Regions from separate parts of the Thermomonas sp. HDW16 genome, predicted to be linked through region 2. Evidence: riboswitches for the same ligand, from Rfam matches in the RefSeq annotation. Region 2 holds a riboswitch; the other holds the start of a gene.
The links. Region 2 has a riboswitch for cobalamin ahead of G7079_RS08525 (ribonucleoside-diphosphate reductase subunit alpha). Riboswitches for the same ligand answer to the same signal wherever they lie in the genome.

Region 1: another riboswitch for cobalamin. It lies ahead of btuB (TonB-dependent vitamin B12 receptor); the one in region 2 lies ahead of G7079_RS08525 (ribonucleoside-diphosphate reductase subunit alpha).

What each region holds. Positions count from the first base shown of each region.
Region 1 covers NZ_CP049872.1:676,111-690,637, forward strand. Annotated here, with positions in the region: gene G7079_RS02970 (ATP-binding protein) at 1-1,509, shown strand, start outside; gene G7079_RS02975 (DUF3322 domain-containing protein) at 1,496-2,695, shown strand; gene G7079_RS02980 (lysoplasmalogenase) at 2,849-3,496, shown strand; gene btuB (TonB-dependent vitamin B12 receptor) at 3,563-5,443, opposite strand; cobalamin riboswitch at 5,566-5,810, opposite strand; gene G7079_RS02990 (TfoX/Sxy family protein) at 5,829-6,212, opposite strand; gene G7079_RS02995 (GAF domain-containing protein) at 6,209-6,697, opposite strand; gene G7079_RS03000 (TMEM175 family protein) at 6,740-7,465, shown strand; gene bioD (dethiobiotin synthase) at 7,462-8,142, shown strand; gene G7079_RS03010 (efflux RND transporter permease subunit) at 8,309-11,491, opposite strand; gene G7079_RS03015 (efflux RND transporter periplasmic adaptor subunit) at 11,553-12,743, opposite strand; gene G7079_RS03020 (phasin family protein) at 12,994-13,383, opposite strand; partial or broken gene G7079_RS03025 (RNA pyrophosphohydrolase) at 13,599-14,090, opposite strand; tRNA gene G7079_RS03030 (tRNA-Met) at 14,212-14,288, shown strand; gene queD (6-carboxytetrahydropterin synthase QueD) at 14,362-14,527, shown strand, end outside.
Region 2 covers NZ_CP049872.1:1,828,291-1,842,817, reverse strand. Annotated here, with positions in the region: gene infB (translation initiation factor IF-2) at 1-2,185, shown strand, start outside; gene rbfA (30S ribosome-binding factor RbfA) at 2,204-2,569, shown strand; gene truB (tRNA pseudouridine(55) synthase TruB) at 2,610-3,563, shown strand; gene rpsO (30S ribosomal protein S15) at 3,740-4,000, shown strand; gene pnp (polyribonucleotide nucleotidyltransferase) at 4,177-6,285, shown strand; cobalamin riboswitch at 6,384-6,621, shown strand; gene G7079_RS08525 (ribonucleoside-diphosphate reductase subunit alpha) at 6,805-9,222, shown strand; gene G7079_RS08520 (ribonucleotide-diphosphate reductase subunit beta) at 9,219-10,235, shown strand; gene G7079_RS08515 (oxidoreductase-like domain-containing protein) at 10,245-10,460, opposite strand; gene G7079_RS08510 (serine hydrolase) at 10,540-11,796, shown strand; gene nhaA (Na+/H+ antiporter NhaA) at 11,834-13,711, shown strand; gene G7079_RS08500 (Tex family protein) at 13,739-14,527, opposite strand, start outside.

The DNA.
Region 1 (14,527 bases), 1.2 Mb from region 2:
CCGCTCGAACGCGACTGGATGACCGGCTTCGACAATCGCGACCAGCTCGCGCGTCTCGCACAGGATCTCGCCGCAGCAACGAAACTGCACGCGGAAAGAAAGGGCGAAATGCTTAAGGCCGAAGAGCTCGTGGAAGCCACAAGGCAAGGCTTATCGCTCCTGGATAGGATCAAAGATACGATTTTTGACGACATTGATGTCCCCGGTGCGCAGGCAGAACTCGAGCAGTTGACGCAGCAACTGAAGGCGTTGACAGCGCCAGCATCAGATCTTGAGCAGGCAAGAATCGAATGGGAGGCTGCCAAGAAGAACACAGAAGAATTGCGTGAGAAGCAGGTAAAACTGCAGACGCAGATCACGTTGATAGAACGAGCCATTGAGCAGGCGAACGACGCCGCGGACCGCATCAGGAAGAGAATTGGCAGCGGATTGGATGACAACCAGAAAGCGCTGGCCACCCAACACTTGAAAATCCCGCAGATCGACGATCTGACCGGACTGGACGACTTGGAGCGCGATGAAAGCGGACGCTTCCAACAGCAAATCAAGCGCTTGTCCGACCGCCGAAACCACATTGAGCAGCAACTCATTCGCGATATGGGCAAGGCGAAAGCAGCGGACACCGGTGCATTGTCCGAGGTCGGTACAGAATTACAGGACGTGCCGGCCTATCGCAAACGTCTGAACGTACTGGACGAAGAAGCGCTTCCCGAAAAACTCAGCCGTTTCCTCACCTACCTAAACCAGTCTTCCGATCAAGGTGTGACCCAACTGCTCAGCGAGATCGACAGCGAAGTCTCCGTGATTGAGGAGCGCATAGCCGACCTCAACGCCACCTTGGAGCGGGTGGATTTCCAGCCCGGTCGCTACCTGCGCCTGGAACCACAGCGGGTCGAGCACGAGAGCCTGCGTACCCTGCGGCAGGCACGCGCCCATCTGCGTTCGGCCCAGCTCAAGGATGACCTGGGCGAAAGCCACTACCGCGCCTTGGCAGACTTGGTCGGCCTGCTGCGTGATGCCGTGGAACGGCGAAAGACCCTCGGTGCACTGGCACTGCTCGATCCCCGCTACCGGCTGCAGTTCGCTGTTCTGGTGATCGAACGCGGCAGCGGCAAGATCATCGAGAAGCGCACCAGCTCCCAGGGCGGCAGCGGCGGTGAGAAGGAGATCATCGCCAGCTACGTGCTTACCGCCTCGCTCAGCTACGCCCTATGCCCACCAGGCAGCCAGCGGCCCTTATTCGGCACCATCGTGCTCGACGAGGCCTTCTCCAAGAGTTCTCAGGCAGTGGCCGGGCGCATCATCCGCGCCTTGGCGGAATTCGGCCTGCACCCACTCTTCGTCACACCAAACAAGGAACTGCGCTTGCTACGGGAACACACCCGTTCCGCCATCGTCGTCCACCGCAGAGGCGCGCAGGCGACCATGACCTCGCTGAGCTGGGAGGCGTTGGAAACGCATGCGCTCAGCCGCGCTCAGCGGCAGGAGCATGATGTTGAAGTCGCCTGACGAACTCGCCACCATCCTGACCCGGCAATGGCAAAGTGCCGACAAGCGCGAAGACTATCTGCTCAATCCGCAGAGCTGGCCGATGGAAATCCCGATAGGTCGCCCGTCGCCTACGCTGTTCAAGCACCAAACAGCCAAAGTCCGCGAGCACATCGCACTTTGGCGGGCCGTGACCGTGGGCGATGTGCAATGGAAGGACACGGTCTTCCGCAGTGCCGCTGGGCCAGTGTCACTGCCACTGCATTGGCAGCTGTCCTCGCCAGATGAATGGGCACAGGCATCGGGCGATGCCCAAGTGCAAATGGAACTACAACGACTTCGATACCTGCTCGATCGCGCCGACCCAAGCTTCCACACGCTTCTGATCCGGCAACGCGGGCTGTGGCGTGAGCGTAACGACGAAGAGGTTGTGCAAGCAACCGCGTTGACCCTTGAACTGGAGCCCGGTATCGCGGCCGGCCGTCCCCTGCGGGGTCTCGCCCTTGCCGGCATCGACAGCAAGTTCATCGAACGCAATCGCGGATTGGTGACCGCGCTGCTAGATATCCGCTTCGAGGGTCAGGCGTCTCAACTTGGTCTCACCAGCTTTCTGGATGCCGCCGATGAGGGTGACCATTGGCTACTGGTCGTGCCTCTGGCAGCGGGGCAGCTGCCCTTCGCCCAGCAGCGTGTACGGGCCCGTGAGTTGATGCAGACACCGCTATTGGCCGGGCACATCCTGTTGATCGAAAACGATCGGTGCCTTCACCTGCTGCCATCGCTGCCCGACACCATCGCCGTCCTCGGTTCTGGCCTCGACCTCGCATGGTTGCGCGCGGATTGGTTGTGCCAGCGCCATTTGGGATATTGGGGTGATATGGATACTTGGGGCCTGCATATGCTTGCGCGTGCCCGCGGTCTGCAGCCCCACCTGCAGCCTTTGCTCATGGAGCGTGCCTTGTTCGATCTCCATGCGTCTGCGCTCGCGGTACCGGAGCCGGTCCGCGCCGGCTCGGAGCCCCCAGATGGACTGTCAGATCATGAGAAGGATTTCTACCGCCATCTGCTCGGTCTATCTAAGGGGAGGCTTGAGCAAGAATTCTTGCCCTTGGATACAGTTGCTTCTGTTCTGTTCGTCTGGCACGAACTCGGGAGCGAATTCAGCAAATCCAGTCGTGGAGACATAGCAGATTTGAATTTGGGATAGAACTTTATTTCGCGTGCAGTTTTGGTGACAGGCGGATTCAGGATAGAACTTTAAGTTTTCACCCAGAGCAGTGCTGACGAAGAATCAGCTACTTGCGCTTGTTTCGGGATAGAGCTTTTTTACCCATATACACACTTTTCCACCAATATCCGCTTGGCCGGCATCGCCGCATTGGCGTGCCTGGCGATCCTCGCCCTTTATCTGCCCGGACTGCATCCGCTGTTCTACGCGTGCAAGCCGCTGGCAACGTTGGCGATCCTCGTGCTGGCCGTGCGCCTGCCTGCAGACGAGTCGCGTTACCGCCGCGGCATCGTGATCGGCCTGTGCTTCGGCCTGCTGGGCGATGTGTTGTTGATGCTGCAAGGCGAGGCCGCGTTCATGGCGGGTCTCGGCGGTTTCCTGTTCGGTCATGTCGCATACCTGCATGCGTATCGACAGCGCGCAGCGTTGTTCGCAGCGGCGTGGCCGTTCGTTTCATATGCGGCGCTGGCCTGTGCCGTGCTCGCATGGCTGTGGTCGTACCTGCCGGCGGATTTGCGCGTGCCTGTGGTGGTCTACGTGGTGGTGCTGGGCGCGATGGCCGCGCAAGCCGCTGCAGTGTGGTGGCGCCGCCGCGATGCCGCGACCGCCTGTGCAGCCATCGGTGGTGCGTGTTTCCTCGTTTCCGATGCCATCCTCGCCATCGACCGTTTCGCCCTGCCGTTCACCGCCGCGCAGGCGCTGCTGCTCATGCTGTATTGGCTGGCGCAGGCGCTGATCGCCCTGTCGGTGCAGCCGTCGTCCGCGACAACGCAGCGCTGAGCATCGCCCAATAAAAAGGCCCGGCATCCTGCCGGGCCCTAGCATCCATGCGTTGTCGCTCCGTACTTACTTCGGCTGCCAGCGCAGGCTCAGGCCCCATTCGCGACCCGGCTGGTTGTAGTACGCGCTGGTTTCGTAGCCCTTGTCGAAGGCATTGACCAGGCTGGCCTGCAACGTCCAGTCCGCGGCGAAACGCCACGATGCACGTGCATCGATGGTGCCGTAGCCGCCCACCCGCAAGGTGTTGGCCACGTCGTCCCAGCGTGCGGCTTCGGCGATGCCGCTGATGCCGACACCGAAATCGCCGAGGTCGCGATCCAGGTCGATCCGCGCACTGCGCTGCGGCCGGCGCGGCAGGCGCTTGCCGTGGTTGATGCCCGTGCTGAGGTTGCGTGCATCCAGCGTGCCGAGTTGGCCGCGAATATCCCACCCGCCAACTTGCGTGCTTGCGACAAGCTCGATGCCGCGGATGCGCGTGGTCTCGATGTTGTTGGCGGCGAAGATTGCGGTGTCGTAGACGATCAGGTCGTCGATGTCGTTGCGGTATGCGTTGAGCTGCCACTGCCAGCTGTCACGTTCCTGACGCAGCGAGAGTTCGCTGTTGCGTGCCGCTTCCGGACGCAGTGCCGGGTTGCCGTAATACGGGTAGTACAACTCGTTGAAGCTTGGCGCCTTGAATGCGGTGGCATGGCTAGCGGTGATGCGCCAGCCGTCGGCGAAGCCGAAGCCCCAGGCGATGCCGCCGGTGGTCTTGCCGCCAAACTGGTCGTTGTCGTCGCGACGCAGGCTGGCCTGCAGGTCGTGCGCACCGAACTTGCCCTGGTACTGCGCGAATGCAGCGCGGTTGCCGCGTGCGGCATCGAACGGGGAGAACGGATCCTGAACATCGGCGCGGTCACGCAACCAGTCGTAGCCCAAGCTCAGCAACTGGCCTGCGGCGAGCGTGATGTCGCCCTGCACGGTGGCGCTGTCGCGGGTGGTGAGGAAGCGATTGGCGAACGATGCGCCCAGGTAATTATCGGAATCGTCGCGGTTGCGACCCAGCGTCAGTCGCAGCACCAGCGCCTCGCTGGCATCGAAGCGCACGCTGCCGCCGATCACTTGCTGCAGCAAGTCGGAATTGTCCGGCAGGCCCCACGCCGGGTCGCCGTCGTACTCATTGTGGCCGCGCGCGCGCAGCGCATGCGCATCGAATTGCCATGCATCGCCTGCCTTGAAATCCGCACGTAGCGAGGCGTTGTTGTTGCGATAGCCATCGCGATCCGGATCCGGATTGTCCATGCCGCAGCCTGCGTATTGCGGCGCACCGATGCCGCGACAGGCATTGATGCCATCTGTGGACTGATGGCCGATATCGATGCCCACGCCACCACGCGTACCGCGCAAGTCGACGCCGGCCGACGCTTCGCGATAGCCATTGCTGCCGGCGCCGATGCGGGCGCGGCCACGCACGCCTTCACCACCCTGTCCGCGGCGGGTGAACACCTGGATCACCCCGCCGATCGCGTCCGCGCCGTACAACGAGGAACGCGGGCCGCGCACGATCTCGATGCGCTCGATCTGCTCCAGCGGGAGGTCCTGCAACGAGGTCAGGCCGGAGGTGGCCGAGCCGACGCGGATGCCATCGACCAGGAACAGGGTATGGTCGGATTCGGTGCCGCGCAGGAACAGCGTGCTGAGTTTGCCGAGGCCGCCCTGGTTGACCAGGGTCACGCCGGCGCGGCCGCGCAGCAGTTCCGGCAGCGAACGTGCCGTGCTCTGTTCGATCTCCTTGCGGTCGATGACCTCGACTGCGGCCAGCGCGGCATCAGCGGTGATCGCAGTGCGGGTGGCGGTGACCACCACGTTGTCCAGGTTCTTGGCATCGTCGTTCTGCGCGAATGCAAACGAGGGCGAAGACAGGGCGAGTGCGAGGGCGGTGAAACGAAGGGTGTTGCGCGACTGCATGGGGGTTCTCCGGCGCGCACGCCCGCGCGCCTTGACTGGAAGGGCGGCTGCCATGCGAACGGGAACGGACGGGCGATGCGGGAATACACATGCGCGACGTCGCGCGATGCCCGCCGCATCGCAACCAACATGGACTCCAGGGCCGGTCTCCGGGCTTGCGGGCGGAACCACGCAGTCGTGTGATTCCCGCTGGGCGCCTTCCCATGCCTGCATCGCGAGGATGCGTGCACAGTGGCCGATGCCGAGCTTGTCTCGCTTACCGTTGCGGGGGCAGCGCCGGACTGGAGCGCTGCTCGCGCTCGTCACCGGCTTCCCGTTTCAATCCTCGGGCGTGCGCCTTTGGATCACCTTGAAGCGCGCGCATTGTAGCGCAGCGACCACGCGCTCACTCGGCGGGCGTGTCCGGCGCGCTGCGGTCGTCGTCGAACAACCGGATTTCCGGCATGGCGCCCTCGTCCATCTGGGTGGTGGTGACCGGGGCGGCGGCGGGACGGCCGCGCGGCGGCGGCAGCTGGGCAATGGCCGCGTCCGCCGCCAGCACCAGCTGATGGCGACGCGCTTCCGGCACTTCCTGCCAGTGGCAGTCGACCAGTGCGCCTTCCAGCGAGTAGAGCAAGTTGAGGCTTGGCTTGAAGCCGGCGCGGCGCACTTTCATGTAAGCGTCCACGGCGCCGATCGCGGCGATGTCGTCCAGCGAGCGCAACCCGACCTGGCGTAGCCAGGCGGCGGATTTCGGGCCGATGTTGCGCAGCTTGGGGGTGGTGTTCACTGCAGGGACTCCAGATAGACCCGGGCAATCGCTTCCAGGCCTTCTTGGTCTTCAACGGAAAAACGCGCGGCAACAGGACTGTCGAGGTCGAACACGCCGATCAGTTCGCCATTCGTGGTCACCAGCGGCACCACCAATTCCGAGTTGCTGGCCGAATCGCAAGCGATGTGGCCCGGGAAGGCATGCACGTCCTCGATCCGCTGGGTTTGCCGCAAGCGCGCCGCCGCGCCGCACACGCCCTTGTCCAGCGGGATGCGCACGCAGGCGGGCAGGCCCTGGAACGGGCCAACCACCAGCTCGCGGCCGTCGAAGAAATAGAAGCCCACCCAATTCAGGTCGGGCAGCGCGTTGTACACCAGCGCGGACAGGTTGGCGGCATTGGCGATGCGGTCGCGCTCGCCATGCAACAGGGCATGCGCTTGTTGTAGCAACTGCGCGTACTGTTCCGGCTTGGTGCCGGCGAGGGGAATCGTGGAGAAGCTCATCGACGCAGTGTAGCAATGCGCATGCTGGGCTAAGCTTCCGGCATGCCGTCCACCCATTCACCACCTGTTTCCGTCCGCAAGGCACGGGGCCGCGAGGTCACCCGCATCGAGGCATTCGTGGATGCCGCGTTCGCGTTCGCGGTGACCTTGCTGGTGATTTCGCTGGATGCGATCCCGGACAACACGCAGGCGCTGCTGGATGCGCTCAAGGACATTCCCGCGTTCGCGGCCAGTTTCGCGCTGCTGGCGATGCTGTGGTGGGCGCATGCGGACTGGAGCCGCAAGTACGGGCTGGATGATGGTCGCAGTGTGTTCCTCAGTCTGCTGCTGGTGTTCCTGGTGCTGGTGTACGTGTATCCGCTGCGGATCATTTTTAGCGCGTTCTTCGGCTGGCTTAGCGGTGGCTGGTTGCCATCCGGCATCGCCATCGGAAGCGACCGCGACTTGCAGCTGCTGTTCACCGCCTATGCGCTGGCGTGGACCACGCTTGGCTTCGTGGTGGTGGCCCTGTACCGACATGCGTGGCGACAACGCGACGCGATCGGGCTGGATCGCCAGGAACGCATCGAATTGCAGGGCGCGCTGGCCGCGCAATGGATGATTCCGATGACCGGTTTGTTGGCCCTGCTGTTCATCGCAGCGGTCTCGATATTGGGCCATCCCGAACTGTCCGGCATGTCCGGTTTCGCCTACGCGTTGATGGCATTGACCGGCGTGGCGGTGGTGCGCGCGCGTCGTCGCGCCGAACGCGAACCAGACGGCGCATGAGTTTCGGCGTGTACGTCACCGGCACGGATACCGGCATCGGCAAGACGTTCGCCAGCTGTGCGCTGTTGCATGCATTGCGCTGGCATGGGTTGCGTGTGGTCGGCATGAAGCCGGTCGCCAGCGGCTGCGAGCGCATCGAGGGGCAGTGGAAGAATGCCGATGCGTTGGCGCTGCAGCGTGCAGGCGAACCCGGGATCGCCTACGCGGACATCAACCCGTTCGCTCTGGAGCATCCGTTGGCCCCCGAACTTGCCGCGCGCGATGCCGGCACGGAAGTGACATTGCCGCCAATCCTTGCCGCACATGCGCGGCTTGCCGACCAGTCCGATGGACTGGTTGTCGAAGGCGTGGGCGGCTGGGCAGCACCACTGTCGCCATCGCTGATGCAGGCGGATCTGGTGCGTGCCTTGCGATTGCCGGTGCTGCTTGTTGTCGGCTTGCGCCTGGGCTGCCTCAACCACGCCTTGCTGAGTGCGCGCATGATCGTCGCCGATGGCGCTTACCTGGCCGGCTGGATCGCCTCGCACGTGGATCCCGCGATGGAACGCGTGGAGGACAACCTTGCGATGCTTCGCGAACGACTGCCGGCGCTGTGCTGGGGCGTGTTGCCGCACGCGCCCGATGCCGATCCGGCGGAGTTGGCGCGGCATCTGCGGATTCCGACGCTGGCCGAGTAATCCCGCATGTGAAATGGGGTCGGAGTGAAGTTTCGCGACCTGCATCGTCGCTCATCGAAAGCACTCGGCACGAAATTCACTCTCACCCCATTTCAAGCCTGCATTCAATCCCGCAAAAGAAAACGCCCGGTTGCCCGGGCGTTTTCTGTTCAACCTTGCATCACGATCAGCCGTGTTGCGGTGCCGGTGGTGAATCCAGACGCGCGTCCTCCGCGGCCTGCACCGCTTCGCGTTCGCGATCATGCGAATGGTCACGGGCCAGGTACAGGTAGAACGCCGGCAGCACGAACAGGGTGAACATCGTGCCGATGGTCATGCCGGACACGATCACCATGCCCATCGAGAAGCGCGACGCCGCGCCCGGGCCCTTGGCGATCAGCAGCGGGACCATCGCGAACACCAGCGCGGCGGTGGTCATCAGCACCGGACGCAGGCGGATGCCGGTGGCTTCCTCGATCGCTTCGCGCTTGGACAGGCCCTGTTCGATCTGCAGCTTGTTGGCGAACTCCACGATCAGGATGCCGTGCTTGGAGATCACGCCGACCAAGGTCACCAGGCCCACCTGCGTGTAGATGTTGATGCTCATGCCGGGGAAGGCCTCGATCCCCATCATGCCGAGGATGCCGCTGAGGATCGCCAGCACGTTGAGCGCGAGCAATGCGCCACAGATCGCCATCGGTACCGTCAACAACATGATCAGCGCATCGCGGAAGCTCTCGAACTGCGCGGACAGCACCAGGAAGATCACCACCAGCGCAAGCGCCAAAGTCAGCAGCATCGCCGAACCTTCGGTCTTGAACTGGCGCGATTCGCCGGCGTAGTCGACGCTGTAACCCTGCGGCAACACTTCCTTTGCCGCTTCGTCGAGGATCGCCAAGGCCTCGCCCTTGCTCACGCCGGGGCGCGGGGCGAAGGTGATCGATACCGAGTTCAGCTGCTGGAAGCGTTTCAGCGATTGCGGCTGCGCGGTTTCCTTGAGCGTGATCACCGTGGACAGCGGGATCAGGTCGCCATTGCGGGCGCGGGTGTAGTAGTTGTCGAGCGCGGAGGCGTTGAGGCGATCGCTGCGCTGCACCTGCGGGATCACCAGGTAGGAGCGGTTCTGCATCGCGAAGCGGTTGCTGTAGCCGCCGGACAGCATCGCCGCCATGTCGGCCGCCAGCGTGCGCATGTCGATGCCGAGCGATGCTGCCTTGTCGCGATCGATGTTGACCTCGATCCGCGGCTTGTCGATCTTCAAATCCTTGTCGAGGAAGATGAAGCGCTTGCTCGCCATCGCCTTGGCCAGGATGCCGTCGGCCAATTCGGACAGCTGGCTGAGTTCGCCGACGCCGCCGATGATGAATTCGCCGCCACCATCGCCACCGGCGCTGGGCAACGCAGGCGGCACCAGGGCGAAGGTGTTGAGGCCGGTGACCTGGCTGATCTTCGGCTGCAATTCCTGCTGCAGCACCGCGTTGGTCGAACGCGAGCGCTCGCTCCACGGCTTCAGCACGAAGCCGGCCATCGCCATCGGGCTGGCGCCGCCGCCGCTGCCACCGAAGCCGCCGTTGAACAGGAAGTAGTTATCCACTTCCGGCACGCTCCTGGCGATCTCGGTGATTTCCTGCGTGTACTTCTCGACGTAGTCGAGCGTCGCGTACGGATCCGCCTGGGCGATCGAGAAGATGAAGCCCTGGTCTTCCATCGGCGCCGGTTCCTTGGGCGCGGTGACGTACAGGAAGCCGCAGCTGACCAGCACGATGGCACCGAATACCGCGATCACCGACTTGGTCTCCAGCGCGCCGTGCAGCTTGCGCTGGTAGCCCTGGCGCAGCCACTCGAAGCGCGCGTCCAGCCAGGCTTCCAGCTTGCCCTTGCCGCCGGCCGTGTGCGGCAGCAGGATCTTGGAGCTCATCATCGGTGTCAGCGTCAGCGCGATGATGCCGGACAGCAGCACCGCGCCGGCCAGGGTGAAGGCGAATTCGGTGAACAGCACGCCGGTCAGGCCGCCCTGGAAACCGATCGGCAGGTACACCGCGATAAGGGTCGTGGTCATCGCCACTACCGGCCACGCCAGTTCGCGTGCGCCGCGGATCGCCGCGTCGTACGGCGACATGCCTTCCTCGATGTGGCGGTGGATGTTCTCCAGCACGATGATCGCGTCATCGACCACGATGCCTATCGCCAGCACCATCGCCAGCAAGGTGAGCAGGTTGATGGTGAAGCCCATCAGCAGCATCAGGAACAACGCGCCGATCATCGACAGCGGGATGGTCACCGCCGGGATCAGCACGCTGCGGAAGCTGCCCAGGAACAGGAAGATCACCACGATCACGATGACCAGCGCCTCGACGATCGTGCTGATCACTTCGTTGATCGCGTCCTGGATCGCCTCGGTGCTGTCGTAGGGGATGGTCGCCTTGATGCCCTGCGGCAGGCCCGGGACGATCTGCTCGTCCCACAGCTTGCGCACATCCTTGATCACGTCCAGCGAGTTGGCGTCCGGCGCGACGAAGATGCCCATGAAGGTGGCGGCTTCACCGTTGATGCGCACCGAGGTGCCATAGCTTTCCGAACCCAGCGCGACGTCGGCCACGTCGCCGAGGCGAATGATCGCGCCGTCCTGCTCGCGCACCACCAGCTTGCGGAACTCGTCGGCGTCGCGCAGGTCGGTGCGCGCGGTCATGTCGATGGCGACCATCTGGCCCTTGGTCGAGCCCACTGCGGCCAGCACGTTGTTGGAATTCAGCGCGTTGGCCACGTCGCTGGCGGTGACCTTGAGCGCGGTCATGCGATCCGGCTTCAACCACACGCGCATGGCGAAGGTGCCGGCGCCGAGGATGTCTGCGCGCTGCACGCCCGGCACGGTGACCAGCTTGGGCTGGATCACGCGGGTCAGGTAGTCGGTGATCTGGTTGTTGTTGAGGGTCTCGCTGGCGAACGACACGTACATCGCCGCGATCTGCTGGCCCTGCTGCAGGTCGATCACCGGGTCTTCCGACTCCGGCGGCAGCTGGCCGCGCATCTTGTTGACCTTGGCCGAGATCTGGGTGAGCGCTTCGCTCGGGTCCTGGTCCAGCTTGATGTAGGCCTGGATCGTGCTGATGCCGGCGGAGCTGGTCGAGCTGAGGTATTCGATGCCCTCCGCGCTCGCGATCTCGCGCTCCAGCGGCGTGGTGATGAAGCCCTGGATCAGGTCGGCATCCGCACCGTAGTAGACCGTGCTGATGTTCACCACCGCATTGCGCATCTCGGGGTATTCGCGCACGTTCAGCTCGGTGTACGCGCGCAGCCCGAACAGCAGGATGAACAGGCTGACCACGATGGACAGCACGGGCTTGTTGATGAAGAGATCGGTGAATTTCATCGGGTGTCCTCTCCCGTTCCCTCATGCGGCAACGGGTTGGGGTGCATGTGGCGGTGGACGATCAGCGGTTGGCGGCCTGCGGCGCCGCGTCGGCGGTCGGCTGCACCTTGTTGTTGATCGTCACTTCGGCGTCGTTGCGCAGCTTGAGCAGGCCGGAGGTCACCACCTGTTCGCCGGCTTTCAGCCCTTCGATCACCGCGACCAGATCGCCGCGAGTGGCGCCGGTCTTGATGAAGCGCTGGGTGACGGTGAGCTTGTCGCCGGTCAACGGCTTGCCCTGCATGTCGGTCTCGCCTTCCTTGCGCTTGACCTTGCCGATGACGAACACCGCATTGCCGTACGGGTTGAAGCTGACCGCGGTCTGCGGGATCACCACCACGTCGCGTTCGCCGCTGAGGGCGAAGCCCACGTGGGCGAAGCTGCCCGGGCGCAGCTTGCCGTCCGGATTCTGCACGGTAGCCTGCGCCTTGAAGTTGCGGGTATTCGGATCCACCAGCGGTTCGACGGCGGTCACCCGGCCATCGAACACCACGCCCGGGATCGCGTCCACGGTGGCGCGCACCATGGTGCCTTCGACCATCTGGTCGATGCGTTGCTCGGGCAGGCTGAAGTCCAGGTAGATCGGGTCGAGTTGCTGCAGGCTGACGATGGCCGCGCCCGGCGCGATGTACTGGCCCAGGTTGATCTTGCGGATGCCCAGCACGCCGGAGAACGGTGCGCGGATCGTCTTCTGGTCGATCAGCGCATGCTGTGCGTCGACCTGCGCCTGCGCGGTGGCGGCGGCGGTGATCTTCGACTGCACGTCATCCAGCGAGACCAGCTTGTCCTTGCCCAGCTTCTGCCAGCGGTCGGCTTGCACCCGGGCCAGCTTGGCGGAGGCTTCCAGCGACTTCAGCGTGGCCAGCTCGTTGGCGGCATTCAGGCGCACCAGCACCGCGCCGGCGCGGACCGGCTGGCCGGCATCGAACTCGATGCTGCGCACTACGCCGCCGGATTCGGTGGTGACGTCGGCACCGTTGATCGCGACGAAGGTGCCGACGGCCTCGGCATCGTCGCTCCACTTCTGCGCAAGCGCATTGGCAGTGCTCACCGCAACGGCCGGCTGCGGCATGTTGTCGAAGAACTTGTTGGTTTGCGCGCCGATCATCGCCTTGGTGCCGAACACGCCGCCGAAAATGACGAGGGCGGCGATGAGCATCAGGATCATGCGCTTGCGCGTGGAGGGCGGGCGCTTGGGTGTGGTCTTCGACATGAGGTGGCCTCTGCGGGATGCAGGAATGTTATTAAACTGAACGGTCTACTATTGTGCCTGAAACCGTTTGCGGCGCAATCCGTGACTGAGGTCATGGTTACGTTTGCATACGCAGCACGACGAATGGCCGGCGTGTTTTTCGACATCGCAGCGGCATGGATGGCGGGCACAAAAAACCCCGCAGCTTTCGCTGCGGGGTTCGGATTCGCGGACGGATCGCAGGGGGAGCGATCCGGGTGGCGCGAAGGAATTACTTGGCCTTGGCAGCCTTGGTCACCTTCTCCACTTCGGCCTTGGCCTGGGCGGTGACGGTCTCGAACTGACCCTTGGCCAGTGCGCCGATGGCTTCGTTGGTCTTGATGGTGTTGGCGAACACTTCCTGCGCGATGCCGAAGCTGCGCTCGGTGCTGGTGCGGGCGATCTGGGCGCCCTTCGGCAGCACGGCCTTCAGGCCATCGAAGTCACGCACATTGGTCAGCTCGCCGAAGAAAGCGAAGGCGGCATTGGCGTTCTCTTCGAAGGTGGCCAACTGCAGGCCGAATGCCTTCTCGGCATTCTGCAGAGCGAGGCGATTGACGTTGGCGGCCACGTCGGCGAACTGGCTGGTGGTCTTGGTGAACTGTTCGTTGAACTGGTACATGGCGGGTCTCCTGCGATATCCGGCAGGGATTGCCGGTTTGTGCGATGCAGCATAAGCTCACTTATGTTGCGATGCAACATCACGCCGACGAGCGGTCGCCAGCCATTCAGTTTCAATGGAATCAGCGATTTAGCGCAGGAGCTCGCTTAGCTGCGTCGGCCGAAATGGTGCTGGCTCGGGCGTGGCGGGGGCAGCAACCCCTCCGCCGGCGGCGGCACCGCCAAGGCGCCGGCCACGGCCCGGGCGAACGGGGCAAGATGATCCAGTGCGCGCGCGTAAACCCCGCGTTTGAACGTCACCACATGCTGCATCGGGTACCAGAAATCGACCCAGCGCCAGCCGTCGAACTCGGGTTTGTCGGTCAGATCCAGGCGCAGGTCGGCATCGGCGCCCTTGAAGCGCAGCAGGAACCAGACCTGTTTCTGGCCGATGCAAACCAGCCGGTCGTTGCGGCGGATCGCTCGTGGCGGCAGGCGGTAGCGCAGCCAGCCGGGGGTGGCGCCCAGCACGTCCACGTGTTGCGGCATCAGCCCGGTCTCTTCCCGTAGCTCGCGATACATCGCTTCCAGCGGGGTCTCGTCGGTGTTCATCCCGCCCTGCGGGAATTGCCAGCCATCCCGGTGCACGCGACGTGCCCAGAACACCCGTCCATCCTCGTGCATCAGCACGATGCCCACGTTGGGGCGAAAGCCGTCCGGATCGATCACGATCGGACTCCGGCAAATTCACTACGCCCGACTCTGCCACGTGGCTTGCGCACGGAGCAAGCGGGCCGTGCGTGGATTGACGGCCACCGCCGATGCGTGAATAATTCGCGGTTCTCCGCGCGGCTATGTAGCTCAGCCGGTTAGAGCACAGCACTCATAATGCTGGGGTCGGTGGTTCGAGTCCACCCATAGCCACCACTGCGGATACACATCGAAAACCCGCCGAATGGCGGGTTTTTCGTCTCCACACAGACTTCGCGCGCAGGGCCGAATGGACGTCTTCAAAGTCTTCACCATCGAAGCCGCGCACCGGCTGCCAAACGTACCGGAAGGGCACAAATGTGCGCGCCTGCACGGGCATTCGTTCCGGGTCGAACTGCGCGTGTCCGGCGAACCAGGTGCGGACTCCGGCTGGGTCATGGACTTCGCCGACATCA
Region 2 (14,527 bases):
GCAGCGCCTGGCCGAAGGCGATCGCAAGCGTGCCGAGGAACTGGCCGAGCGCAAGCGCGTCGAGGAAGAAGAGGCCGAGCGCGCGCGCATCGAAGCGACCGCCGCCGCGGAAGCGGCCGTGCTCGAAGAGGCCGGCAAGCCCAAGGCCGGTCACCACGGCCACGCACATCACCCGAAGCCCGCTGCCCCGCGCAGCGACGACAAGAACGCTGCTGCGCACAAGGGCAAGGCTCAGCGTGGTTCGCACGCGATGGTCGCCGGCGTCGAGGATGACGACAACGCCCAGCGTTTCGCCGGCCAGTTGCACCTGTCCGCATCGGAACGCGCGCGCCGCACCACCAGCGTGCGCGGCAAGGCCCGGCCGCAGAAGCGCGGCCAAGATCAGTCGCGTACCGGCACCGGCTTCAACAAGCCGACTGCGCCGATCGTGCGCGAGATCGCCATCGGCGATGCGATCACCGTGTCCGACCTCGCCCAGAAACTGGCGTTGAAGGGCGGCGACGTGGTCAAGCAACTGTTCAAGATGGGCGTGATGGCCACCATCACCCAGACCATCGACCATGACACCGCGGTGCTGGTGACCGAGGAACTCGGCCACAAGGCCGTGCACGCCGATGCGGGCGATGCCGAGAGCGAATTGCTGGCGCACGTCGAGCAGGTGCAGGGCGATCAGCAGCAGCGGCCGCCGGTGGTCACCATCATGGGCCACGTCGACCACGGCAAGACCTCGTTGCTGGACTATATCCGCCGCACCAAGGTCGCCTCCGGCGAAGCCGGCGGCATCACCCAGCACATCGGCGCGTACCACGTGGAAACGCCGAAGGGCGTGATCAGTTTCCTCGACACCCCGGGCCATGCCGCGTTCACGCACATGCGCCAGCGCGGCGCCAAGCTGACCGACATCGTGATCCTGGTGGTCGCGGCGGACGATGGCGTGATGCCCCAGACGATCGAGGCGATCCAGCACGCGAAGTCGGCGAAGGTGCCGCTGATCGTGGCGATCAACAAGATCGACAAGTCCGACGCCGATCCGTCGCGGGTCAAGAACGACTTGTTGGCGCACGACGTGGTGGCGGAAGAATTCGGTGGCGACACCCAGATGGTGGAGCTGTCGGCGAAGACCGGCCAGGGCGTGGACGACCTGCTCGATGCGGTGTCGCTGCAGGCCGAAGTGCTCGACCTCAAGGCCGTGTTCGAAGGACGCGCCAGTGGCGTGGTGATCGAATCCTCGCTGGACAAGGGCCGTGGCCCGGTCGCGACGGTGCTGGTGCAGCAGGGCACGCTCGCCAAGGGCGATTACCTGGTCTGCGGCATCCAGTACGGCCGCGTGCGTGCGTTGTTCGACGAAACCGGATCGCAGGTGCCACAGGCCGGCCCGTCGATTCCGGTGCAGATCCTCGGCCTGTCCGGCGTACCGGAAGCGGGCGACGATTTCGTGGTCGTGGCCGACGAACGCCTGGCCAAGGACGTGGCCCAGCAGCGTGACGCCAAGCGCCGTGAAACGCGCCTGGTCGCCGCTGCCGGCAACCGCATGGAAGACATCATGGCGCAGATGGGCGAGGGCGCTGCGCAGCAGACCCTCAACCTGGTGGTCAAGGCCGACGTGCACGGTTCGATGCAGGCCCTGCGCGAAGCGCTGACCGGCCTGTCCAATGATCAGATCCGCATCAATGTGATCGGTTCCGGCGTGGGCGGCATCACCGAGTCCGATGCGCAACTGGCGGCGACCTCCAAGGCCACCGTGATCGGCTTCAACGTGCGTGCCGATGCCTCGGCGCGCAAGGTGATCGAAGGCAACGGCGTCGACCTGCGTTACTTCTCGATCATCTACGACGTCATCGACCAGGTGAAGCAGGTCGCCTCGAACGTGCTGGGCAAGGAAATCCGCGAGGAGATCATCGGCACCGCCGACGTGCGCGACGTGTTCCGCAGCTCCAAGTTCGGCGCGGTTGCCGGCTGCATGGTGGTGGAAGGCGTGGTCAAGCGCGGCAAGCCGATCCGCGTGCTGCGCGACAGCGTGGTCATCTTCGAAGGCGAACTGGAATCGCTGCGCCGCTTCAAGGAGAACGTGGACGAAGTTCGCGTCAACACCGAATGCGGCATCGGCGTGAAGGCGTACAACGACGTCAAGCCGGGCGACCAGATCGAATGCTTCGAGCGCATCGAGGTGCAGCGCACGCTGTAAGGCGTGCGCACAACCCACATGGCACAGAAGTCCTTCCATCGCACCGACCGCGTCTCGGCCCAGCTCCGCCGCGAGCTGGGCACGCTGGTGCACGAAGCCGTGCGTGAGCACGGCTTGGCATCGTCCAGTGTCTCCGACGTCGAACTCACCCGCGACATGGCGCATGCCAAGGTGTTCGTCACCGTGCTCATCCAGGAGCGCGCGCAGGAAACCATGAAGGCGCTGAAGGAACTGGCGCCGGAAATCCGCTACAAGCTGGCGCATGCGATGAAGCTGCGGCACGTGCCGGAGCTGCATTTCCACTACGACGAGTCGATGGATCGCGGCGAGCGCATCGACAACCTGCTGCGCGACCTGCGCACCAGTGACGACGACGCCGAATAATCCATCGGCACCGCCGCCGCGCCCCAAGCGCGAACGCACGGTGTTCCGCCGGCTCGACGGCATCCTGCTGCTGGACAAGCCGCAGGGCCTGTCGAGCAACCAGGCGTTGCAGCGCGTGCGGCATCTGTTCCGTGCCGAGAAGGGCGGACATACCGGCAGCCTCGATCCGTTGGCCACCGGCTTGCTGCCGGTGTGTTTCGGTGAGGCCACCAAGATCGCTGGCGGCCTGCTGGGCGCGCGCAAGGCCTACGAAACCGTGGCCCGGCTCGGCATCACCACTGACACCGACGATGCCGAAGGCCAGCCGCTGCGCGAACGTCCGGTGCCGGCGATCACCATCGACACCATCGACGCAGCGCTGAAGCAGCTGACTGGTCGCATCCGCCAGCGCCCACCGATCTATTCGGCGCTCAAGCGCGGCGGCGAGCCGCTCTACGCCAAGGCGCGACGCGGCGAGACCATCGAAATCGACGAGCGCGAGATCGACGTCCACGCCTTCGAACTGCTGAACGCCGCTGACTTGCTGGATGGCGACGAGCCTTTGTTGCGCCTGCATGTCGAATGCGGTTCCGGTACCTATGTGCGCAGCCTGGTGCGCGACCTTGGCGAGCTGCTCGGTTGCGGCGCGCACGTGGCCGAATTGCGCCGCCTGTGGGTGGATCCGTTCCGCGAGCCGCGGATGTGGACGCTTGAAGCGCTGGAAAACCTGCGTGCGCAGGCCGGCGAGCGCGTGCTGGAGGCTTGCCTGCTGCCGATCGAGGCCGGGATGACGTCCTGGCCGCAGGTCAGGGTCAGCGAGCCGCAGGCGCAGCGGCTGGGTCGCGGGCAAGGCTTGCGCGGGCCGTACCAGCCGCAGGGGCAGGTGGCCCTGCTGGACGAGCACGGTCGTGGCCTGGGCCTGGGCGAGGTCGATGCCGAGGGCGGGTTGCGCCCGTCGCGGCTGTTCCGCTGGGCCTCCGCGACCGGGGCATTGCTGGATTCGCCCGCTTCCTGAATTGCCCGGGCCGCAAGCACGGGCTATAATTCCGCTGCTATTTCGGGGCGATTACCCTGACGTGCACTTTCGCTCTTTTGTTTCATTCCGTTCACGGCGAGCCGTGCGGTGCGGAGGACAGGTTCACCAGAGCCGTTCACCCGTTCCTGCTGGTCACGCATCACAAGGTAAAAATCATGTCCATCGATTCACAGAAAGTCATCAACGAACACAAGCGCGGCGACAACGACACCGGTTCGCCGGAAGTGCAGGTCGCCCTGCTGACCGCCCGCATCGAGCTGCTGACCGAGCACTTCAAGACCCACAAGCAGGATCACCACAGCCGTCGTGGCCTGCTGATGATGGTCAACCGTCGTCGCAGCCTGCTCGACTATCTGCACCGCAAGGATGCAGATCGTTACAAGGCGCTGATCGGCAAACTCGGCCTGCGTCGCTGATCGAAACACCTACCGCGGCGCAGTGATGCGCCGCGGTTCGTTTTTGCGGTACCGAATTTTCGCGTTACACGAATTGCACACCCTCGCGGCCATGCCGCATTCCCGCATCGCACCGCGATGCAGCGCACGGAGCGGGGCTCCGTTGCGTCGACGATAAAGACATCAAGGATTCCCAAGTGGCGAAGATCAGCAAGAGCTTCCAGTACGGCGACAAGACCATCACCCTCGAAACCGGCGAGATCGCACGCCAGGCCGGCGGCGCGGTCATGGTCTCCTGCGACGGCACCATGGTGCTGTGCACCGCGGTGGCGGCGAAGACCCAGCGCGAAGGCCAGGACTTCTTCCCGCTGACCGTGGATTACCAGGAGAAGTTCTACGCCGGCGGTCGCATCCCGGGTGGCTTCTTCAAGCGCGAAGGCCGCGCGACCGAAAAGGAAACCCTGACCAGCCGCCTGATCGATCGCCCGATCCGCCCGCTGTTCCCGGAAGAGTTCAAGAACGAAGTGCAGGTCATCGCGACCGTCATGTCGCTGAACCCGGAAATCGATGGCGACATCCTGGCGCTGATCGGCTGCTCCGCCGCCGTGTCGCTGACCGGTGCCCCGTTCCAGGGCCCGATCGGTGCCGCCAAGGTCGGTTACAAGGACGGCAAGTACCTGCTCAACCCGACCGTCAGCGAGCTGAAGGAATCGCAGCTTGAGCTGGTCGTCGCCGGTACCAGCGAAGCCGTGCTGATGGTGGAATCCGAAGCCGCAGAGCTGTCCGAAGACGTGATGCTGGGCGCGGTGATGTTCGGCCACAAGCACATGCAGGTCGCGATCAACGCGATCAACGAACTGGTCACCGAAGCCGGCACCAAGACCTGGGACTGGAAGGCCCCGGCGAAGAATGAATCGCTGATTGCCGCCGTCAAGGAAGCCGTGGGCGGCCAGCTGGCTGAAGCCTTCCAGGTGCGCGACAAGCTGCAGCGCAAGGATGCGATTTCCGCGATCAAGAAGGATGTGGTCGGTGCGCTGGCACCGCGTGCCGAGGGCGAAGGCTGGAACCCGGCCGACCTGGGCAAGGAATTCGGCGAGCTGGAATACCAGACCATGCGCGGTTCGGTGCTGGACACCAAGGTCCGCATCGACGGCCGTGCGCTGGACACCGTGCGCCCGATCACCTCCAAGGTCGGCGTGCTGCCGCGCGTGCACGGCTCCTCGCTGTTCACCCGTGGCGAGACCCAGGCGATCGTCGCCGTGACCCTCGGCACCGCGCGTGACGGCCAGGTCATCGACGCCGTCGGTGGCGAGTACAAGGAACACTTCCTGTTCCACTACAACTTCCCCCCGTACTCGGTGGGCGAAGCCGGCCGCATGATGGGCCCGAAGCGCCGTGAAATCGGCCACGGCCGCCTCGCCAAGCGCGGCGTGCTGGCGGTGATGCCGACCATGGAAGCCTTCCCGTACACGATCCGCGTGGTCTCCGAGATCACCGAGTCGAACGGTTCCTCGTCGATGGCCTCGGTCTGTGGTTCCTCGCTGGCGCTGATGGATGCCGGCGTACCGGTCAAGGCACCGGTCGCGGGTATCGCGATGGGCCTGGTCAAGGAAGGCGACAACTTCGTCGTGCTGTCCGACATCCTGGGCGACGAAGATCACCTCGGCGACATGGACTTCAAGGTGGCCGGCACCAGCAACGGCATCTCCGCGCTGCAGATGGACATCAAGATCCAGGGCATCACCGAGGAGATCATGAAGGTCGCGCTGGCCCAGGCCAAGGCTGGCCGCCTGCACATCTTGGGCGAGATGGCCAATGCGCTGACCGCGCCGCGTGGCGAGCTGTCCGAGTTCGCGCCGCGCCTGCTGACCATCAAGATCCACCCGGACAAGATCCGCGAAGTGATCGGCAAGGGCGGTTCGGTGATCCAGGCGATCACCAAGGAAACCGGCACCCAGATCGACATCCAGGATGACGGCACCATCACCATCGCATCGGTGAACGCCGCTGCCGGCCAGGCCGCCAAGTCGCGCATCGAGCAGATCACCTCCGACGTCGAGCCGGGCCGCATCTACGAGGGCAAGGTCGCCAAGCTGATGGACTTCGGCGCGTTCGTCACCATTTCCCCCGGCAAGGACGGCCTGGTGCACGTCTCGCAGATCTCCAACGACCGCGTCGAGAAGGTCTCCGACGTGCTCAAGGAAGGCGACATGGTCAAGGTCAAGGTGCTGGAAGTCGACAAGCAGGGCCGCATCCGCCTGTCGATGAAGGCCGTGGCCGAAGGCGAGGGCGTCGCGGCCGAATAAGCCGTCGAATCGCTGTCGCTGCATCGAAAAGCGGGCTTCGGCCCGCTTTTTGTTTACGTGGAATCCGAACATATGGGATTGACGATATCGGCCGACCACACTATGTTGTGGCTGTCGGTTTCGCGGTCGCAAGGCTGCGGATGAAAAGGGAAGCCGGTTCGGCCCGTGTCCTCGGACATCGGGCCCATCCCGGCACTGCCCCGCAGCGGTAGGTGGACACGAGGTCGCGTTACGCACTGGGGCGGTGGCCCTGGGAAGCAGCGACCGAGGTGGTCGGGATGAAGATCCCGGCCGGATCCACGAGTCCGAAGACCTGCCGACAGCCGCGCGATGCACGCCGCGCGGTGCCGGCCGCGGAATCTCCGGGGGAGATGGCTGGTGCAGCAGGCACGGCCGCATCCCGAGCTTCCCGATGCGTCGCGGTTCCTGCGACACCGCGCTTCCACCCTGTGTCTCCGATGCCATCCATGCCTGCGAGGGACAGGCTTGGGCCCGTGCATCCTGCATGGAGACACCGCTATGTCCGAGACACTGGCCACCGTGGCCGAGGCGCCCGTCGCGCCGTCCTTCGACCTGACTTCGCCGCCGACCGCGACCACGATGCGCGTGACCAAGCGCAACGGCACCGGCGAGGCGGTCGACCTCAACAAGATCGTGCGCGCGGTGACCCGCGCCGCCGAAGGCCTGCACGCGGTGGAGCCGATGCGCGTGGCCACCCGCACGATCTCCGGCCTGTACGACGGCGCGACCACCGCCGAGCTCGACGAACTGTCGATCCGCACCGCCGCGCTACTCACCGGCGAGGAACCCGAATACGGCAGGCTGGCCGCGCGCTTGCTGTCGAGCGTGATCGCCAAGGAAGTGGCGGGGCAGGAGATCCATGCGTTCTCGCAATCGGTCGCGCGCGGACACGAACTGGGGCTAATCAACGATCGCCTGCTCGGCTTCGTGCAGGCCAATTCGCGCAAGCTCAACGACGCGCTGGACGCGTCCCTTGACCGCGGCTTCGACTACTTCGGCCTGCGCACCCTGTACGACCGCTACCTGCTGCGCCACCCGCGCACGCGCAAGGCGATCGAGACCCCGCAGCAGTTCTTCCTGCGCATCGCCTGCGCGCTGAGCGAGGACGTGCCGGAAGCGCTGGCGTTGTACCGGCGCATGGCCGAACTCGATTACCTGCCGAGCTCGCCGACGCTGTTCAACAGCGGCACCACCCACGAACAGCTATCGTCCTGCTTCCTGCTGGATTCGCCGCAGGACACGCTGGAATCGATCTACGCGAAGTACGGCGACATCGCGCAGTTGAGCAAATTCAGCGGCGGCATCGGCGTGAGCTACACGCGCGTGCGTTCGCGCGGCTCGCTGATCAAGTCCACCAACGGGCATTCCAACGGCATCGTGCCGTGGCTGAAGACGCTGGATTCCTCGGTGGCGGCGGTGAACCAGGGCGGCAAGCGCAAGGGCGCGGCCTGCGTGTACCTGGAACCCTGGCATGCCGATGTCGAGGAGTTCCTGGAACTGCGCGAGAACACCGGCGACGAAGCCCGGCGCACCCACAACCTCAACCTGGCCAACTGGGTGCCGGATCTGTTCATGCGCCGGGTCGAGGCCGATGCCGATTGGTCGCTGTTCGATCCGCGTATCGTCCCGGAATTCACCGACCTGTTCGGCAACGCCTTCGATCGCGCCTACGAGCAGGCGGAAGCGCAGGGCAAGGCGGTCAAGACGATCAAGGCGCGCGAGCTGTACGCGCGGATGATGCGCACGCTGGCGCAGACCGGCAACGGCTGGATGACCTTCAAGGACAAGTGCAACCGGGCGAGCAACCAGACGCTGCGCGCGGGCAACGTGATCCACCTGTCCAACCTGTGTACGGAGATCCTCGAAGTCACATCGACTGAGGAAACCGCCGTCTGCAATCTTGGCTCGATCAACCTGGCGCGTCATTTCGATGAGGACGGGTTCTTCGATTTCGACAAGTTGGCCGAAACCGTGCAGCTGGCGGTGCGCCAACTGGATCGGGTGATCGACCTGAATTTCTATCCGATCGAATCCGCGCGCCGCGGCAACCTGCGCTGGCGGCCTGTGGGGCTGGGCTGCATGGGCCTGCAGGACGTGTTCTTCCGCCTGCGGCTGTCGTTCGACAGCGAGGAAGCGCGCGTGCTGTCGGCGAAGATCGCCGAGACCATCTATTTCCACGCGTTGGAGACGTCGTGCGAACTGGCAGAGGAACGCGGCCGACACCCATCGTTCGCGGACACGCGTGCCGCCAGCGGCGAATTGCAGTTCGATGCCTGGGCCGTGGTTCCGGAAGATTTCGAGCGCTGGAATGCGCTGCGCGAGCGCATCAAGCTGCATGGCCTGCGCAACTCATTGCTGGTCGCCATCGCCCCGACCGCGACCATCGCCTCCATCGCCGGCTGCTACGAATGCGTGGAGCCGCAAGTCTCCAACCTGTTCAAGCGCGAAACACTGTCCGGCGACTTCCTGCAGGTGAACCGCTACCTGGTCGAGGAGCTGAAGAAGCTCGGCTTGTGGACGCCGGAAGTGCGCGATGCGATCAAGCAGGCCGAAGGCTCGATCCAGAACGTGGCGCAGGTGCCGGAGACGCTGCGCAGCATCTACCGCACGGCGTGGGAACTGCCGATGCGTTCGCTGATCGACATGGCCGCCGAGCGTGGTGCCTTCATCGACCAATCGGCCTCGCTCAACCTGTTCATGGAAAGCCCGAATATCGGCGCGCTGTCGTCGATGTACATGTATGCGTGGAAGCGCGGCATCAAGACCACGTACTACCTGCGTTCGCGGCCGGCGACGAAGATCGCCAAGACCACGGTGGCCAGCGCGGCGGCAACCGCGCCGAAGACGGAATACGCGCCGGTGGATGCGGTCGCCTGTTCGCTGGAAAACCCGGAAGCCTGCGAGGCCTGTCAATGAGCGCGCACCGCCAACTGCTGCTGGATCCCGGCTTCGAACTCACCCTGCGGCCGATGCGCTACCCGCAGTTCTACGAGATGTACCGCGACGCGATCCGCAATACCTGGACGGTGGAGGAAGTGGATTTCTCGCTGGACACCAATGACCTGAAGAACAAGTTCGGGCCGGCGGAGCGGCATTTGATCGAACGCTTGGTGGCGTTCTTCGCTACCGGCGATTCCATCGTCTCCAACAACCTGGTGCTGAACCTGTACCAGCACATCAATGCGCCGGAAGCGCGCATGTACCTGTCGCGCCAGCTGTACGAGGAAGCGCTGCACGTGCAGTTCTACCTGACCCTGCTGGATACCTATCTGCCGGATCCGAACGAGCGTGCCAAGGCCTTCGCCGCGGTCGACAACATCCCGTCGATCCGGCGCAAGGCCGAGTTCTGCTTCAAGTGGATCGACTCGATCCAGGACCTGCGCCGTATCGAGACCCGCGAGCAGCGCCGCCGTTTCCTGCTCAACATGGTCTGCTTCGCCGGTTGCATCGAAGGCCTGTTCTTCTTCGCGGCCTTCGCCTATGTGTACTACCTGCGTTCGCGCGGGCTGCTGCACGGGTTGGCCAGCGGTACCAACTGGGTGTTCCGCGACGAGAGCGCGCACATGGCCTTCGCCTTCGAGGTGATCCGCACCGCGCGCGAGGAAGAGCCCGACCTGGTCGATGACGAATTCCGCCGCGAGGTGGTGGCGATGCTGGAAGAAGCGGTCGAATGCGAATACGCGTTCGCCGAAGACACCCTGTCCGGCGGCGTGGCGGGGCTGTCGCTGAAGGACATGCGCGAATACCTGCAGTACTGCGCCGACCAGCGATTGGCGCAGCTGGGCTTCGCCAAGCACTTCGGCTCGCGCAATCCGTTCCCGTTCATGGACCTGCAGGACGTGCAGGAGCTGACCAATTTCTTCGAACGCCGCGTCTCGGCCTACCAGGTTGGGGTGCAGGGCGAGGTCGGCTTCGACCACGCGTTCTGACGCGGATCGCTACGGTGTGGCTGCTGCGGTGTCCACATCGGGGTGCCGCAGCTTCCATGCGGCCAGTGCCTTCGCGTAGGCCTCAAGCTCCTCGGCATACAGGTCATGCACGCAGACCGGGCAGCCGCTGTCGCAGCAATCCGAGGGCAGGGGGCGTTCGGGCGCGATCGGCCGCGGATCGGCGTTTGCGCTGGACAGGGGATTGGACATCGACGAATCAGGCATGGTGACAGGCCGATTATCCCAGCCTGCGCGGATCCGTGGCAGCGCTTGCGGCATCGCGCGTGAAACGCTCCAATGGGGCATGACTTCGCATGCCTCTGGAGTGTCTCGCCGCGGTCTGCTGGCCGGCGGTTTCGGCCTGATGGCGTTGGCGGCCTTGCCGCCGAATGCGCGCGCAGCGGCCCGCTGCACCGTCGACGACTGGATGCCTTCCGAGGCCTTTCTGCAAGACCTGCCGCGGCAGATGCAGGCGCTGGGCGTGCCCGGCATCGCTATCGCGGTGGTGAATGAAGGCAGGCTGGCCTGGTCGCGCAGCTTCGGCGTGACCCGTGCCGAAGGCGGCGCGCAGGTTGATGAGCGAACCTTGTGGGAAGCGGCATCGCTGAGCAAACCGGTGTTCGCCTACACGGTGCTGCAACTGGTCGATCGCGGCGAGCTGGCCTTGGATACGCCCTTGGTGCAATACGCCAGGCCCGATTACCTCGGCGACTCGCCGTGGCTGGAACGCATCACCGTGCGCGACGTGCTGCGCCACACCACCGGCTTGCCGAACTGGCGCAAGGATCCCGCCAACGAAAAACTGGTGCCTGCAGTGGCACCGGGCACGCGCATCGACTATTCGGGCGAGGCCATCGTCTGGCTGCAACTGGTGGTTGAAGCGGTGACCGGCGAAAGCCTCGATCAAACGATGCACCGGTTGCTGTTCGAGTCTGCTGCTATGCACGACAGCAGCTATGGCTGGGATGCCGCGATGGCCGCGCGCTCCGTGTATGGCCACCGCGCGGTGGATGATCTGCAGCCGGGCATGCCGCAGCAGGGATTGCGCGACGCCTGGGATGCGGCATTGCCGATTGCCGAGCGCTGGCGCAAACCGCTCTCCACATGGCGCTATGCCGATGCCGAACGTGCGTTGCCGCTGGCTCGCGCGAACGTTAAGCCTGGCGTGCTGAACTGGCCAAGCGACATCCTGGCCAATGCCGCCGCCAGCCTGCGCTGCACGGCGGCCGACTACGCGCGCTTCATGTCGCTGATGGTGCATGCGCACCCCGCGGCGTGGGAGCTGCGGCCGCAGACGCGCACGGCGATGCTCACTCCGCAGATCGCGTTGCCCGACCGATGGACGGAGAAAGGGCTGGGTTGGAACATCGAAGCCACGCCTGCCGGCCCAGTGCTGTACCACTCGGGCAGCAATGCGGGCGTGTTCAAGGCCTTCGCATTGGGCGATGCCACGCGTCAGCGTGCGATCGTGTTGTTGACCAATGCCGCCAACGGCAACTTGCTGTACAGGCGCATTGTTCGCGCGAGCACAGGACTGGATCTGCTGGCGTTCGACGTCTGACGATGACTGCATGTAGAACCACTGAATTGGAGGGGGCATGAACGAGGTCGCGGCAACTTCCAATCGCCTGGATCGTCCGGTCGATCCTGCCTACGACCATGTGCTGGGGCCGGACGATGCGGCGATCACCCTGGTCGAATACGGCAGTTACGCCTGTCCGCATTGCCGCGCCGCCAATGAACGCGTGGCCCAGGTGCGCAATGAGTTGGGCGACCGCGTCCGCTACGTGTTCCGGCAGCGCCCGCTGGCCGGCAATGACCTGGCCCTGCGTGCGGCGCAGTTGGCAGAATCGGCGGATCGCGAGCAGTTCTGGCAGACGCATGTCGAATTGATGACGCGTTCGGTCGCGTTGACAGAGGACGACCTATGCGCGGTACGCGACACGTTGGGGCTTGATCGGTTGCCGCCGGAGCAGGCCGAAGTTGCCGGACATCGCGGCATCGAGCGCGTACTGGTCGACGTGGACAGCGCCGCGGCAAGCGGCGTGCGGGTGGTGCCCACGTTCTTCATCAACGGTCGCCGTTATGACGGACCGTGGGATGAAAGTTCGTTCACCGATGCCATGCTCGGTTCGCTCGGCCACCGCGTGCGTTCGGCCGCACTGGATTTCGCCAGTTGGGCGCCCTCCACTGGCGTGTTGTTGCTGCTGGCCTCGGTGCTGGCGGTGCTGCTGACCAACCTCGCTACCGGCGAGGCCTTCCGCCATTTCTGGGAAACCGATGTCGGCCTGGTGCTCGGCGATGCCGGCTTCCGCATGTCGCTGCATCATTGGGTCAACGACGGATTGTTGAGCGTGTTTTTCCTGGTGGTCGGGCTGGAGATCAAGCGCGAGTTCACCGTGGGCCACCTGGCCAGCCGGCGATCGGCGGCCCTGCCGATCGCTGCGGCGATCGGCGGGATGACGATACCGGCGCTGCTCTACCTTGCGGTGGTGCCTGCGGTGCCGTGGGGGCAGGGCTGGGGCGTGCCGATGGCGACCGACACCGCATTCGCCATCGCCCTGATCGCGATGTTGGGCAGCCGGGTGCCGGTGGAGCTGCGCATCTTCCTCACCGCCGCGGCGATCGTCGACGACATCGGCGCGATCGTGGTGGTGGCGCTGTTCTATTCGAGCAAGATCGATTGGGGTTGGCTTGGCGCGGCCTCGGCGTGTTTCGTGCTGCTGGTCGGCGTGAATCGCTCGGGTGTCTATCGCGCGTTGCCGTACGCGGCACTGGGTGTGGTGCTGTGGTTCTGCGTGTACAAGGGCGGCCTGCATGCCACGCTTGCCGGCGTGTTGCTGGCGTTGGTGATCCCGACTCGTCCACCGGCGAACCTGCGTTCGCTGATGACGCAGGCCGATCAGTTGATCGCCGAGGAAGCGCTGCATGGCGATGAACAACTGCGACATGGTCCATCGTTGCCTACGCTACGCCAGCTCGATGCGATCCACGATCGGCTGGAATCGCCGGCGGATCGCACCTTGCGCCATCTTGAGCCGTGGTCGAGTTATTTCGTGCTGCCGGTGTTCGCGCTTGCGAATGCAGGCGTCGTCCTGAGCCTGGGTCAGTTGCAAGGGCACGACACGTTGATGATGGGGGTCATGCTGGGACTGGTGGTGGGCAAGCCGTTGGGCTTGTTCTTGGCGTCATGGCTCGCAGTGCGAACGGGCATGGCGGTGAAGCCCGAAGCGTATTCGTGGACGCAACTGTTGGCAGCCGGCGCGCTGGCCGGCATCGGTTTCACCATGTCGCTCTTCATCGCCGGGCAGGCGTTTCCGGTGGAGGCGGATTTCGCCGCCGCCAAGATCGCGGTATTTGCTGCGTCCACCCTGTCGGCACTGATTGGCGTGGCGCTGCTGCTGTGGGCATCGCGCACCGGCGCACGCGCGCGCGAACCCGTACAGGAAGTGGACGACCGCCACTGCTCCGCATGATGCGTGTGCAGTGGCATCTGCCGGCGCTTAACCGCGTTTCAAGCCCTTCAGCGCGTCCGCCATTGCGCTGTTGAACGGCGTGGCCTGTTGTTGCGGTTTCGGTGCATTGCCGCGACCGCGATCATTGCCTCGGCTCCCATCGCGTCGCACATCGCGATCCGCCGATGGGCGTGACGTGGACTGGCCGGGTTCATCGCTCATGCGCCGGGTCAGCGCAATGCGCTTGCGCACCACGTCGACCTCCAGCACCTTGACCTTGACGATATCGCCGGCCTTCACCAACTCGCGCGGGTCTTTCACGTAGGTATCGGACAGCGCCGAGATGTGCACCAGTCCGTCCTGGTGCACGCCGATGTCGACGAAGGCGCCGAACGCAGCCACGTTGCTGACCACGCCTTCCAGCACCATGCCGGGGCGCAGGTCCTTGATGTCCTCGATGCCCTCGGCGAAGGTCGCCGCCTTGAACTCCGGGCGCGGGTCGCGGCCGGGCTTCTCCAGCTCTTTCAGAATGTCGCGCACGGTGGGTTCGCCGAAGCGTTCATCGGTGAACTGCGCGGGCTTCAGGCCACGCAGGAAAGCGGCATCGCCGATGATCTGTTTCACCTGCTTGCCACTGCCGGCCAGGATGCGTTCGACCACCGGATAGGCTTCCGGATGCACGGAGGAGGCATCCAGCGGTTGCTCGCCATCGGCGATGCGCAGGAAGCCGGCGCATTGCTCGAAGGTCTTGTCGCCCAGACGCGGCACCTTCAGCAGCGCCTTGCGCGAGGCGAACGCGCCGTTCTGGTCGCGATACACCACGATGTTTTCAGCCAC